2 regions of the Clostridium sp. CM038 genome follow, and region 1 is predicted to be linked to the other one. Evidence: predicted binding sites of a transcription regulator. Region 1 holds the regulator's gene; the other holds the start of a gene.

The links. Region 1 encodes Rex, which represses fermentation and respiration genes when NADH is low (regulators of the CRP and FNR family bind a similar motif). Its sites were predicted from a motif close to ATTGTTAANNNNTTAACAAT; they were not measured.
Region 2: ACWJKS_RS06485 (glycerol dehydrogenase) is a predicted target of Rex. The motif match lies at 4,774-4,793, and genes of this name have one in related genera.

What each region holds. Positions count from the first base shown of each region.
Region 1 covers NZ_CM143651.1:312,913-320,015, reverse strand. Annotated here, with positions in the region: gene ACWJKS_RS01420 (electron transfer flavoprotein subunit beta/FixA family protein) at 1-684, opposite strand, end outside; gene ACWJKS_RS01415 (acyl-CoA dehydrogenase) at 699-1,838, opposite strand; gene ACWJKS_RS01410 (short-chain-enoyl-CoA hydratase) at 1,921-2,700, opposite strand; gene ACWJKS_RS01405 (redox-sensing transcriptional repressor Rex) at 2,894-3,532, opposite strand; gene abc-f (ribosomal protection-like ABC-F family protein) at 3,814-5,739, shown strand; gene ACWJKS_RS01395 (M14 family metallopeptidase) at 5,802-7,073, opposite strand.
Region 2 covers NZ_CM143651.1:1,420,647-1,427,749, reverse strand. Annotated here, with positions in the region: gene ACWJKS_RS06510 (manganese efflux pump) at 88-702, shown strand; gene ACWJKS_RS06505 ((Fe-S)-binding protein) at 927-1,580, opposite strand; gene ACWJKS_RS06500 (polymer-forming cytoskeletal protein) at 1,938-2,672, opposite strand; gene ACWJKS_RS06495 (YhbD family protein) at 2,729-3,349, opposite strand; gene ACWJKS_RS06490 (helix-turn-helix domain-containing protein) at 3,583-4,350, opposite strand; gene ACWJKS_RS06485 (glycerol dehydrogenase) at 4,870-5,961, shown strand; gene ACWJKS_RS06480 (hypothetical protein) at 6,080-6,733, opposite strand; gene ACWJKS_RS06475 (helix-turn-helix transcriptional regulator) at 7,027-7,103, shown strand, end outside.

The DNA of each region.
Region 1 (7,103 bases):
CATAGACTTTTTAACCTTTGTTGGTGAACCTTTAAGACCGAGAACAGCTATGTCTGCTCCGATATCTGCTGCATTCCAAACTTTTACTTCTTTATTTTGGAACATTTCAAAAATGCTTTTTATGTTCATATATCTTGGCTCATTCAACTCTTTTATTGCTGTTAAAAGAACAGGAGTCTTAACTTCTATATCTTCATATCCGTCTTCCCAAGCTCTTCTAACTTTTAATCCACCCTTAATTACATCAACTTTTTCAACATATGTTATTTGAGCAAGATTTAAATGTTCTGCTATTTCAGGTCCAACTTGCGCTGTATCTCCGTCTATAGCTTGTCTGCCTGCAAACACTACGTCATAATCTAATTTCTTTAAAGTCGCTGCAAGTGCATGAGATGTAGCTAATGTATCTGCTCCTGCGAATGCTCTGTCAGATACTAATATTGCTTCATCAGCTCCCATAGCTAAAGCTTCTCTCAAAGCTTTTTCTGCTTGTGGGGGTCCCATGCTTATTACTGTTACATGTGCACCATGTTCATCTTTTAATCTTAAAGATTCTTCCAGTGCATTTTTATCATCTGGATTTATTATTGATGGAACGCCTTCTCTTATAAGTGTTCCTGTTTTAGGATCTATTTTAACTTCGTTTGTATCTGGAACTTGTTTTAAACATACAACTATATTCATTCCTTAATCTCCTCCTACTTTAATAAATTTCCAGCTATAACCATTCTTTGAACTTCTGAAGTTCCTTCATATATCTCAGTTATCTTAGCATCTCTCATCATTCTTTCTAATGGATATTCTTTAGTATATCCATATCCTCCGAAGATTTGAACAGCTTTAGTTGTAACTTCCATAGCTGTTTCTGACGCAAATAATTTTGCTCTAGCAGCTTCTACTGTATATGGTAAACCATTATCTTTATTCCATGCTGCTTTATATATTAAAAGTTTAGAAGCCTCAATTTTAACATCAAGTTCTGCAACCATCCATTGTAAACCTTGGAATGCTGAAAGTGGTTTTCCAAATTGTTTTCTTTCTTTCATGTATTTAGTAGCTTCATTGAGTGCGCCTTCTGCAATTCCTAGGGCTTGAGCCGCTACTCCGATTCTTCCTCCATCAAGGGTTTTCATTGCGATACCGAACCCTCTTCCTTCTTTTCCAAGCATGTTTTCTTTAGGAACTATGCAGTTTTCAAATACAAGTTCTGTAGTTGATGATGCTCTTATTCCTAATTTATCTTCGTGTTTACCAATTGAGAATCCTGGAAACTCTTTTTCAACTATGAAAGCAGTGATTCCTTTTGTTCCCTTAGTTTTATCAGTCATTGCAAAAACTACAAATGTATCTGCTACTCCACCGTTTGTGATAAATATTTTTGAACCATTTAATATATAGTTATCACCATCTAAAGTTGCTGTAGTTTGTTGACCTGACGCATCTGTTCCTGCATTAGGTTCAGTTAGTCCAAAAGCTCCTAGTTTTTCACCTTTTGCAAGTGGAACTAAATATTTCATTTTTTGTTCTTCTGTACCGAAAGCATCTATTGGGCCAGCACATAATGAAGTATGAGCTGATAGTATAACTCCTGTAGTTGCACATGCTTTTGATAGTTCTTCAACAGCCATAATGTATGATACATTATTTCCGCCTGCTCCACCGTATTTAGTAGCAATTGGGATACCCATCATATGGTATCTAGCCATTTTCTCTACAGTTTCGCTAGGAAATCTTTCTGTCACGTCTATTTCCGCAGCTAAAGGTTTAACTTCGTTTAATGCGAACTCACTTACCATCTGTTTTACAAATTCTTGTTCTTTTGTCAATGCAAAATTCATGAACTTTCCTCCTCACTATTCTCTGAGACAAATAATAATCTTTAATTGTTATCTGCCTATTCTTTTTACAGAATACTTTTTATTACTTATTTTTAAAGCATTTTTCTGTTTTTTCAATAAATGCTGTCATTCCATTTTTTTGATCTTCAGTCGCATAACATTCTCCGAATATCTCTGATTCGTATGAAAGCGCTGAATCTATATCTATTTGTATTCCCTTATTGATTGCTGCCTTACAAAAGCTTACAGCAATAGGTGCTTGTCCTGCAATTGTATTTGCTAGTGCTTTAGCTTCTGATAATAAATTTTCTGGATCAACTACTTTATTTACAAGTCCAATTCTTAATGCCTCTTCCGCATTAATAATCTTTGCTGTATAAATTAGTTCTTTAGCCATTCCAAGTCCTACAAGTCTAGGAAGTCTTTGCGTACCTCCAAAGCCAGGAGTTATTCCAAGACCTACCTCAGGTTGTCCAAATTTTGCTTTTGAAGAAGCGATTCTAATATCACAAGCCATAGAAAGTTCACATCCTCCACCTAGCGCAAAACCGTTTACTGCAGCTATTATAGGTTTTTCTAAAGTTTCTAGTTTTCTGAAAACTTTATTCCCTAGATTTCCAAATTTCCTTCCACCCATAACATTAAGATCTTTCATTTCGGTGATGTCAGCCCCTGCTACGAAAGCTTTTCCTTCTCCTGTTAAGATCACTGCGTAGATTTTATCATCTTCAGCAATTTCATCTATTGCTAAATCTAGCTCTTTTAATGTTTCTGTATTTAATGCATTTAGAGCCTTTGGTCTACTAATTGTAAGTATTGCGACTTTGTCTTCTTTTTGAAGAACAATATTCTTGTATTCCATAACAATCAACTCCTTACGAATTAATCCATTCATTAAATATTTGTTAATAATATAACAAATAAACCTAAATGTAATTGAAGCCCTTCGCCTCAATTACATTATATCTCTTTATAGTAATTATTTCAACAAGAAATATTCATAATCTTTTAAATTAATCTTGTTGATTTCATAAACTTTATAAACTTTGTAAATTTTATGAATATGATTTGTCATTCATTAAACAACTAAGTGTTAGCAAGCTCTCACTTAAATGGACATTCTCCACAATTGTTTCTACAGGCACCTCTAAATCCACAGGTGCAAAATTCCATATACCTTTAACCCCATTTGCTACCATTATGTCACTAACTTTTTGAGCACTAATATGTGGAACACATATTACGCCAATATCTATTGGTGTCGCTTTAAGGAAACGCGCTAATTCATCTAAGTCTATTACTTCAACATCTCTAATTTTTAATCCTATAAGCTTTGGGTTAACATCAAAAATACCCGCCAAGTTAAATGATAGCTTTTCAAAATTAGTATAATTGGCAATAGCTTGCCCGATATTCCCCGCGCCTACTATTACCATCTTATATTCTTTTGAGAGTCCTAGTATTCCACTAATTTCATTCAACAATTCTTTAACATTATATCCGTATCCCTGTTGTCCAAAATCTCCAAAACAATTTAAGTCTTGTCTAATTTGAGATGCTGTAAACCCAATCTTTTCGCCCAATTCTTTCGAGGATATCCTATCTACATCATTTCTTAAAAGTTCTTTTAAATATCTATGGTATTTAGGCAATCTTTTAATAACTGCCATTGATATATTCTTTTTTCTTTCCACAATATACACTCCTCTACGAATATCATAAATTACATACTATCTATACTAACACACTATTATAAATTAAAACTACTTTTGCTATAAATTTAGTAGTTATTGTGAAATTATTACCATTATATATATATATATACTATTATTAAAAATTAATCTATATATATTTCTTTTTTACTACAAAAAATTAAATATAAATAGTACAATAATATATGAAGCAACTTTAATTAATATTTATAACTAATTAAGTTGAATTTTTTTAATACTACATAACAGGGAAGGTGAAAACAATGATAGTTTTAAGTTGCAAGGATATTCACAAAAGTTACGGCATAGATGTTATTTTAGACAAAATAACTTTAAGTATAAATGAAGGTGAAAAGATTGGATTTATTGGTGCTAATGGGGCAGGTAAATCTACGCTTTTTAAAATACTCACATCACAATTGGATTATGATAATGGTGAGCTATTTATAGATAAAAATAAAAAAGTTGGTTATCTATCTCAAAATCTTGAATTAACTTTAAGTAATACTATATATGAAGAAACTCTTTTAGTATTCCACGATCTATTAGGCCTCGAAAAAAGACTTAACAATTTAGAATCAAAAATGAATGAACCTTATGATACTTCCAAAGAAGAATATAATAATAGAATAATAAAAGAATATACATTAATCTGTGAACTTTACAATAACAGGGGCGGCTACACATATAAAGCTGAAATTAATAAGGTTCTCAAAGGTCTTGGCTTTATGGAAGAAGATTATAATAAGCCAATAAACATACTAAGTGGAGGTCAAAAGACTAGAGTTGCACTATGCAAATTATTACTTAAAAATCCCGATATTCTTTTATTAGATGAACCTACTAACCACCTAGACTTAGATGCTATAGAATGGTTAGAAGATTATTTGAAATCTTATAAAGGAACTATTTTTATAATATCCCACGATAGATTCTTTTTAGATGCTATTACCAATAAAACTTTTGAACTTACTAACGGTCATGTAGATTCTTATAATGGAAATTATACAAATTTTATTGATTTAAAGAAAAAAAATTATGAAGTTCAATTAAAAGCATACAATTTGCAACGCTCAGAAATAAAAAGGCAAGAGGACATCATAACTAGATATAGATCCTTTAATAGAGAAAAAAGTGTAAGAGCTGCAGAGAGCAGACAAAAATCCTTAGATAAACTCGACCGGGTTGATTCCCCCGACACAGCTCCTAGGGAAACTAAAATCAAATTTGAAACAGAAATTAAAAGCGGAAATGACGTTCTCCATGCAGAAAATTTATCAAAACGATTTGGAGACAATCTTTTGTTTGAGAATTTAAATCTAGATATAAAAAGATCCGAAAAGTTCGCTCTTATTGGTGAAAATGGTCGTGGCAAAACCACTCTTTTAAATATTATAATGGATAAAATTTCAAGTGATACAGGTATAAAAATATTGGGCAAAAATATTTTTGTAGGATATTATGACCAAGAACAATCAAATTTGAATCCAGAAAAAACTATAATAGATGAGGTTTGGGATGAATTTCCTAAACTTACTACCACAGAAGTACGTACTGCATTAGCTGCATTTTTATTCATAGGAGAAGATGTATTTAAAAGTATATCCACATTGAGTGGTGGTGAAAGATGTAGAATTAATCTTCTAAAAATAATGCTATCAAAATCCAACTTTTTACTATTAGATGAGCCAACAAATCACTTAGATATTATGTCTCGTGAAGCTTTAGAAGATTCGATACTTGGATATGACGGTACTGTTCTTGTAATATCTCATGATAGGTATTTCTTAAACAAGGTAATTACTAAAATACTTGAATTAAAACAAGATGGTCTTAAAGAGTATTTAGGTAATTATACTTATTATATAGAAAAAAAGAAAAACCCTCTAAGGTTCCAAGTAGAAGAAGCCTACGACGGCATGTCAAAAACTCAAATTAATCTTGATAAAAGAAAGAAGAGAGATGAACAAAAACTAGAAAAACAAAAGAAAATCGATTTAAAAGACCTAGAAGATAAAATTACCTCATCGGAACAGCGATTAGAAAAATTAAATAGTGATCTTTGCCTTGAAGAGATTTATTCAAGTCCTAGTCGGAGTGTTGAGACAAACAATCAAATTTCTAGTATTAAAACCGAACTTGAAACTCTTTATGCAAACTGGGAAGACTTTATATCGGAAGTGGACTAAAAATTAAGGCTCTTAGCACACAATCAAACATTTGTGGTCTAAGAGCTTTTTCTTTTAGATACCTAAATTAATGCCCCTTCTAATAAAACTTTAATATTGTCCTTATAAATTTTATTAAACTGACTTATTGGCAGAGGATTTTTTCCAATTCCGACCTCAATGGTATAACCCGGCCTTCTATATTTTTCTATAAACCAATCCTTATATCCTGCATAGCTTGTGATTCCATAGGTTTCTGCTAATTCATAACCACTTAAAGAGGAAAATATCTCTCCTATTTTTCTAGCCTCAGCACTTGCCAAATTTTGAAAATCCCAGTATATTACTTCCCCTTGGGTGTGATACGCTATTACTAATCTAAACCCATGTTTTCTTGTAAAATCTGCTACCGCTTTAGACTCTGATTCTGATTCTGGCGCAGTACCTGAATATCTTGTAGGGCCCGGTCCATATACGCCATAACTTTTTTCCGCGTCCTTTGATTTTTGCCACATAGCATCATAGTTATGATTAAGGTCTACACCGCGAATATTAGCACTCCATGTTTTAGAAAAATCAGAACTCCCATTATTCCACTTAATTAAATCATTGTAGTATGGGTTACTCCTCTCTAGGCCATTAAGCACTAAGTCAATCCCATCTGGATTTACCATAGGCATAATGTATATAGTACTTTTATTCCAGATATCTAAGGCACTATACCCTTCTATATTTTCACCTGTTGCATAGGCTTTAGAAAAGTTTTCAATAAACTTCATCAAAAGCACAGTAGTTATCCATTCAATAGCATGATGAGATCCATTATAAAAAACTTTATTGGGTCCATTACCGAGTTTCACATAATAAAGTTCTTTTCCAAGCTCACTCTTGCCGCCACTAGCCACTTCAATAAATGGGTATCTAGCCTTTAGCCCTTCTAAATCTTTTTTCATAATATCATAAGTGTAATCAATATTTGTATAAACTACATCTAATGAATATGGAACTATGATCACCTCTCCAACCTGCAAGTTGTTAGGATTTATTTGAGGATTTGCAGTAATTATACTTTCTACGGTCACAAAGTACTTACTTGCTATAAGGTATATTGTATCACCCGGTCTAATTCTATAAGTATCATAACCCATTAAAAATCTATTCATAAGTTTATAAGTATCATCATTTACTGTGCCTGTAGGTGATAAGCCAAAATATCTTTGAAACATCAATACTGCCTGTGCCGTTTTAGTTCCGTAAATTCCGTCTATTCCTCCTACATCATAGCCTAATTTATTAAGTAGTGCTTGTATTTCCATTACCGATGTTCCTCTTGAGCCTATTTTTAGGGTTTGCAACTTTTACCCTCCTAAATTTTTCTATAATAC
Region 2 (7,103 bases), 1.1 Mb from region 1:
TACACTTTTTCCATTGAAGATAATTCTTCACCTTATAAGGTTATAACCCATATATTAAAATGTAAATAATGAAAAGGGAGAACCTATATGTCATTAATTATATCAGCATTATCATTTAGCTTATCCTCTAACCTAGATAACGCTGTTGTAGGAATAGCTTACGGAATAAAGAAAGTAAAAATAGGTATAATTGCAAATCTTATAATAGCCATTGTAACATCCGTAGGAACACTTTTATCTATGTTAATTGGAGCATATATATCAAAATTTTTACCTCACTCAATAGCTAATGGTTTAGGTGCTATAGTTATTATTATATTGGGATTATATTTTATAATCCAAAGTATAGTAAATCTTTTAAATAAGACTAATTCAAAGGCACTTGCCTTGAAAAACATTAGTGAAATGATTGATTATGCTGAAGAATCAGATTTAGATAACTCTGGCGATATAAATATGAAAGAAGCTCTCATTGTAGCATTCGGATTAACCTTTAACAATTTAGGAACCGGAGTAGCTGCAAGTATAACCGGAGTAAATATTCAACTTACAGTCATATCTACATTTATATTAAGTATTCTTACAATTATATTTGGTGAGGCCGTAGGTAATCATGTATTAGGTGAAATTTTGGGCAAATACGCACCCTTATTTTCAGGTATATTGCTAATAATACTTGGTATTATTGAATTCGTTAATTAGCATTAACAAATTTACAAATATGGCTTTGTCAAATAAACTAACTTCAGTCAAGCTTAAATGACTTATATGTTTAGTATAATAAAATTTTGATAAAAGCGAATTCAGAAAACGTGCAGGTATTCCATTTGGCTTGTTTTGGGACTTATTGGAGATAAAAAAAGAAGGCATATAATTGCCCTCGTGAGTATACTTTAAAAATAGTACCTGTTGAAACTAAAAAATTTTTAATGTTCATTTATAAAATTATTAAGTTGCCCGTGCCAATCATCTGGTTCAAATGTCCCCGGTATTGTATCCTCTCCAAATAAAAGGTCTACTAAGTACCTCGGTTTCTTACCACCTATATACATTGATTTAGAACAAGAAACACAATAAACAACAACATCGCTAGCAGGCATCTCGTGAGCACGTTTTTTCATTTGCTCCTTAACCTGCTCCACAGAAAGAACACCATAAAAGCTATCTCCACAACAAGTACCATTTGTTCTCGTCTTTTCTGGTTCTACCAAATTGATATTCATTTTTTTCAATAGCACTCTTACTGCATTATGCACTCTTTCCTGATCTCGAGTAGGACATGGATCAAGTATAGTCATTTCCATTCCTTTATAATCTGGGAATGGGAATGTTTTTACCTCAGCTAATATCTCCCAAAGTGAAATTGTCGTTACTTCTTCATAAAGTTCCCTATACCGTCTATCACAACCAGCACAGACATTTATTATTTGTGTTCCATTTTCCAAATTAGGTTTATGATTACAACAAATTAAATATTCATCTATATCTCCTAACTCACTATTTAAAAAATCCAGTACTTTTTTCCCTAACTCTGGTTTATAAATCATTAATGCACATCCCGGTGCAAATACTCTTTTCATAACACTCGCCTACCAATCTTCTAAATTTTTTCAAAACTAATTTTCTAATCCTCGTCTATTGATTAACCCTACTACTGTTTCTTACTAATAATAAATTGTTCAACTAATAATTTTTCTAATCTATGGTTTATAATAACTATTTTGGGAATAGATTTTAAAGCCTCACTATAAGAAATCTCGACCAAAAAATATTTTGTTTAATTAATAATATATTTCTGATGATATATATAATCATATTTAGAAAAGCTAAACTCATAATTTCTCCTTTTATACTTTATGATAATATCCTATGATTATACAATAAATACATACTTTTAAACACCTTCAATAGATAATTAAGTTTTACTTTAATTACATTTATAGCTTCTTTACCTCTTTAACTATGGACGCATCGGAAATATTAATCTCTCCCTTATATTCTAAAAGCCCTATATTACAACCTTCACCTACCGTAATATTATCTCCTCTTACTATTTTTACATTGGTGTTTTGGATATATATATCATCCCCTTCTATTAGCTCTGTGGTTAACTCACTTCTTGAATTAAACATTTTATCAATTACTTTTCTAACCAAAGAATTGTCAAAAAAATTAATTTTTATTTCAATATGCTCGCCACCAATTTCTTTTACAATGCATTTCCCACCTAGTTTAACATTTACTTGTCCTGCATTTAATGATCCTTGTATTTTAAAACCACCACTAGCCTTAAAACATTCCGTTTCACAATTTTTCCCTATATTCACTGAGCCCGCTACACTAACTTCTTCTCCGTATAGGCTTCCTTCTATATGAGTTGATCCACTTATTTTTATGCTTTTGCTTTTTACATTTCCTACGATATGAGAGGATCCACTTATCTTTATATCTCCTACTTCTACATCACCTTCAATTTTTGCAGACCCGCTGATTTTTATACTTTCTGCTTTTAATTTACCTGCAACTTTTGATGAACCACTAGTTTTAAAGTCTATGCACTCTAAATCACCGTTAATTTTTCCTGACCCACTTATAATTACACTATTATATTTTCCACCACCTGAACTTCCTGAGCCGTTTATTTTTATATCATTATTATTCATCTTTTCCATATTAAACCTCCCATATTTTTCTATATTAAATCATCTCCTGCGGAGCTGAAATGTCGTTAAATTTTAATTTTAAGATCCTCGATGCACTGTGAAATATTAAGCCTTAATACTATTTTTGCATCTTTTTCTATATAAACCTCATTAGGAACAGTAATTAAAAAACATAGCGCCATCCCAAATTTTCTTAAAAAAATCATCTCGCAATTTTTACCTTCTAACGACTTATAATTTCCTTCTAAAGTCTCTATTATAAGTTTACTTTCTTCTAAAGATACATTACCAGATACTAAGCTCTTTTCTAATAGTGAAATATATAAGATTTTTTTAAAAGAAAATGTTTTTATTTCTCCATAGATGTTTTTATACATTGTTAATGTCTGCTTCGTAACAATCTTCTTTTTTAATAACTCGCTCTCATTTAAAAACACATCCGCTAACTGTGGTGAAAACATTTGTGCCAGGTCATCTAATGATGCATCCCCTTTCATATTAATAATTTTTTCTATTCTATCTAATATTTCCTCCCTTGGGAAATAGGTTTCTTGACCTGTATAGCTAGATTTTTTTATAAACCATTCTTCTGGTATAAGACTTTTCCTTTTCCATCTATACAACTGCCCATAGGAAACATTCGTGACTTCTAGCAACTCTTTTTTCGTTATTAACTCTTTATCCATATTGCCACTCCTTTTATGCTTTGAGGTTATTTAACAATATTGTTTTTTTATTATACATTTAGTGTAACATAACATTGTTACGTCGTAAATAATATTTGAAGTAATTATTTGTTTCCAGATACTCAAAAAATTAACCTGTATTCACATATATATTGCAAATACAGGCTAATTAATATTGTTGAAAAGATCTACTTATCATTATGTTAAACAAATTTTCTCCCTGAGTATCCTCCCTATAAAAACATTGTCATAAAATGTACAATAGGATCCCATAATTTTGGATACTCTTCTTTGATTAAATTTTCTATCTGCGCAGCTGTAATATTGGCAAAATTACCATTAGATGATGTATCAATAATAGTTCTCACCCCATTGGCACTACTTCCTATTGCTATATGTCCCCTTGCATAATTACCTATTGCTATTTCTGATGCAATTGAACAACCACCTACTGAATACATTCCAATGGATAACCCTCCAAGGGTAATTACTCCCATTGCTACTCCCCCTATGGCAATAGTACCAATGGCAATTCCCCCTAGAGCACCTAAAATACCTATAGCTATACTTGCTATACTTATCAGCCCTATCGCTACAACCCCAAAACTTAACATGCCTAGCGAAACTATTCCTAATGATATTAATCCCCTCGAAATATTTCCCATTGCAATTATTCCTTTTGCTTCATAAATTCCTAGTCCAATATTAATATGAACTAATGGAATTCCAAAAATTTTTCTCTTGCTTTTATATTCATAATGGAACCTTCTATTAATGACTTTTGTTATCTCTTCTACTTTTTCATGATCTCCTTTTAGTAAAACGTCTAAACTTATTCCATATAATTCACTTAGCATTATTAAATTATTAGTATCAGGATTTGATTGACCTGACTCCCATTTTGAAACAGCCTGTCTCGATATTCCTATTCTATCAGCTAACTCTTCCTGAGAAAATCCTTTCTCTTTTCTTGATTTTCGTAGTCTTTCTGAAAAATTCACTATTAACACCTCCATATCCATCCTACGAAAATAGTTATAAAAAAGCTACCAACTCCAGCTTTCTTATTGTCAACTACTGGTTGCACTTATCTATTTTACTGAGATTCTACTTTATTTTCATTATTAAACAAACTAAAAATGCCCACTCATTTTCTAATCGCCTTTCATCATTATAAGATTTTTAGCTATTTATTACAATCAGCAATTACATTGATTTTTATAGCAATAAACCTGAAATTTAATGCAAAAAAATAACACCGGTATCTATCCGGTGTTATTTGTAAATATCTATTTTATAGGGGGATCCTATTCATTAATACTAGTCCTATTATGTGACAGTAACATGACAAATATGATAATAATTTATGAACAATACTATATTGCATTAAAAAATCGGTAGTTTATACTAATTCTTTACATCATTATGTTAATTTTTTAACCAGCTTCATAGAAAGACCCGTATTTTGATGTTAAAATATATATGAACAATAATGCCACTAAACAATAGGAGTTGGAAAAATGCTAAAGACAATAATATCACCTGGAAAATATATTCAAGGAAATGGAGAATTAAGAAACTTAAACGAACATACAAAAAACTTAGGAAAATCATTTTATATAATTGCAAGTTCTAATGGCATCAAGAGAAACCAACCAATTATAGATAAAAGCTTTAAAGGGACAGACGTTAAACTTACATTTCAAAAATTTAATGGAGAATGTTGCAACAGCGAAATAGATAGATTAAGAGAAGACGTAAAAACTAATAATTGCGATGTCATTATAGGAATAGGCGGAGGTAAAATATTTGATACTGCTAAGGCTGTAGCTTACTATGAAAATCTACCCGTGGTAATAGTACCAACTATTGCTTCAACAGATGCTCCTTGCAGTTCACTCTCCGTTATATATACAGAAGAAGGCAGTTTCAGCAAATATTTATTTTTACCAAATAGTCCAAATGTAGTTTTAGTTGGTACAGGAATAGTAGCTAAGGCCCCAGCTCGATTATTAGTAGCAGGCATAGGAGATGCATTAGCGACATATTTTGAAGCAAGAGCTTGCAAGCAATCTAATGCATCAAATATGAGTGGCGGTAAAATTACCAAAGCTGCTTATGCCTTAGCAGAGCTTTGTTATAATACTTTATTAGAAGATAGTATTAAAGCCAAAGTAGCGGTAGAAATAGGAGTTTGTACTCCAGCAGTTGAAAATATAATAGAGGCTAACACATACTTAAGTGGTATAGGCTTTGAGAGTGGTGGGCTAGCAGCTGCTCATGCAATTCATAATGGTTTCACAGTTCTTGAGGAATGTCATCACTTATATCATGGAGAAAAAGTAGCCTTTGGATTACTAGCTCAATTAGTTTTAGAAAATAGCCCACAAGAAGAACTCGATGATGTTATAGGCATTTGTATTGATTTAGGATTGCCTGTTACTTTAGAAGAAATGGGAATCAAAGAAATAAAAGAAGAAGATATAAGAAGGGTCGCTGAAACTTCCTGCGCAGTGGGAGAAACTATTCATAATATGCCATTTGCGGTTACTGTAGATGATGTATATGCAGCTATACTTGGAGCAGACGCATTGGGAAGACTTTATAACTAACTATTGATATGGGGCATATTATATATATAATATGTCCCATATCAATAGTTGGCAATGAAACAGGCACTTTTTATTGATTATTATAAAGCTATGTTAACAATATTTATGAACTAAACATTCAATTTACAAGCTTCAAAAATAATGGTAATAGTGACATAAGAGGGATAAATGTTGCTGGGAACCCCTTATACCATTTCTTATTATATATAAAACAAACTATAATCCAATTTATTGCACATCCTAAAAATATTAAACATGCCCCATAAAATACAAAATTAGAATCATTACTTACTTTATATATGCCTGAAAGTAGTATTGTATAAAATAAAAAATCCCCTAACCCTTTTGTTGGTATTGGATTATTATTTTTAAATGACTTACCATATACTATTAATTTTGACATTAAATTTTTATTTGACATAACTTTAGCATTTGTAGTTTTTGAACCGATTTTCATAAAACTGATTATATCGAATACTGGTATTCCGATACTTACTCCAATTAAATTTGATAATGGAACAATCTTTCCAATTAAGATTCCAATAAAAATTGCAAATATCATACATAACCAACTATTAATGATTAAACATTCTTTGTCGTATGGCTTTTTAATATAAATTATTAAGAATATCGCTCCAATTATAGAGATCATTGACATCCAAAATATATTAGATAAATTTATAATGATTAGATATGTTATGAACAATGAGATTATCATTATAATAATAGAATGCATAATTGATTCAATTAATCTTGCTTTTAAATCTTGCATGAATTTTTACATCTCCTAACTAACTGTTAATGTGTTTAATACACACCATACGCTCCATGTACACTAACCATATTATCTGTAAATATCATACTGTTGTCAATATTTTTTTCTAATATAATTTACATAAACGAATATAACATAACATTTTTTTGAGCAGGATTTAGTGAAACAGGAACATGATTAAGTGCCTCGACTTTAATGGCCTATTAAAATCTATTGTCAAGCTAACTTGACAAGTAAAAAAAGCAATTATATAATATATGTAAAGCTAGCTTGATAAAAGGAGAAAAATTTTGAAGAATATAATTAAAAAGTTAAGAGAAGAAAATCAATTAACCCAACAAGAATTAGCAAATATTATGGTGGTATC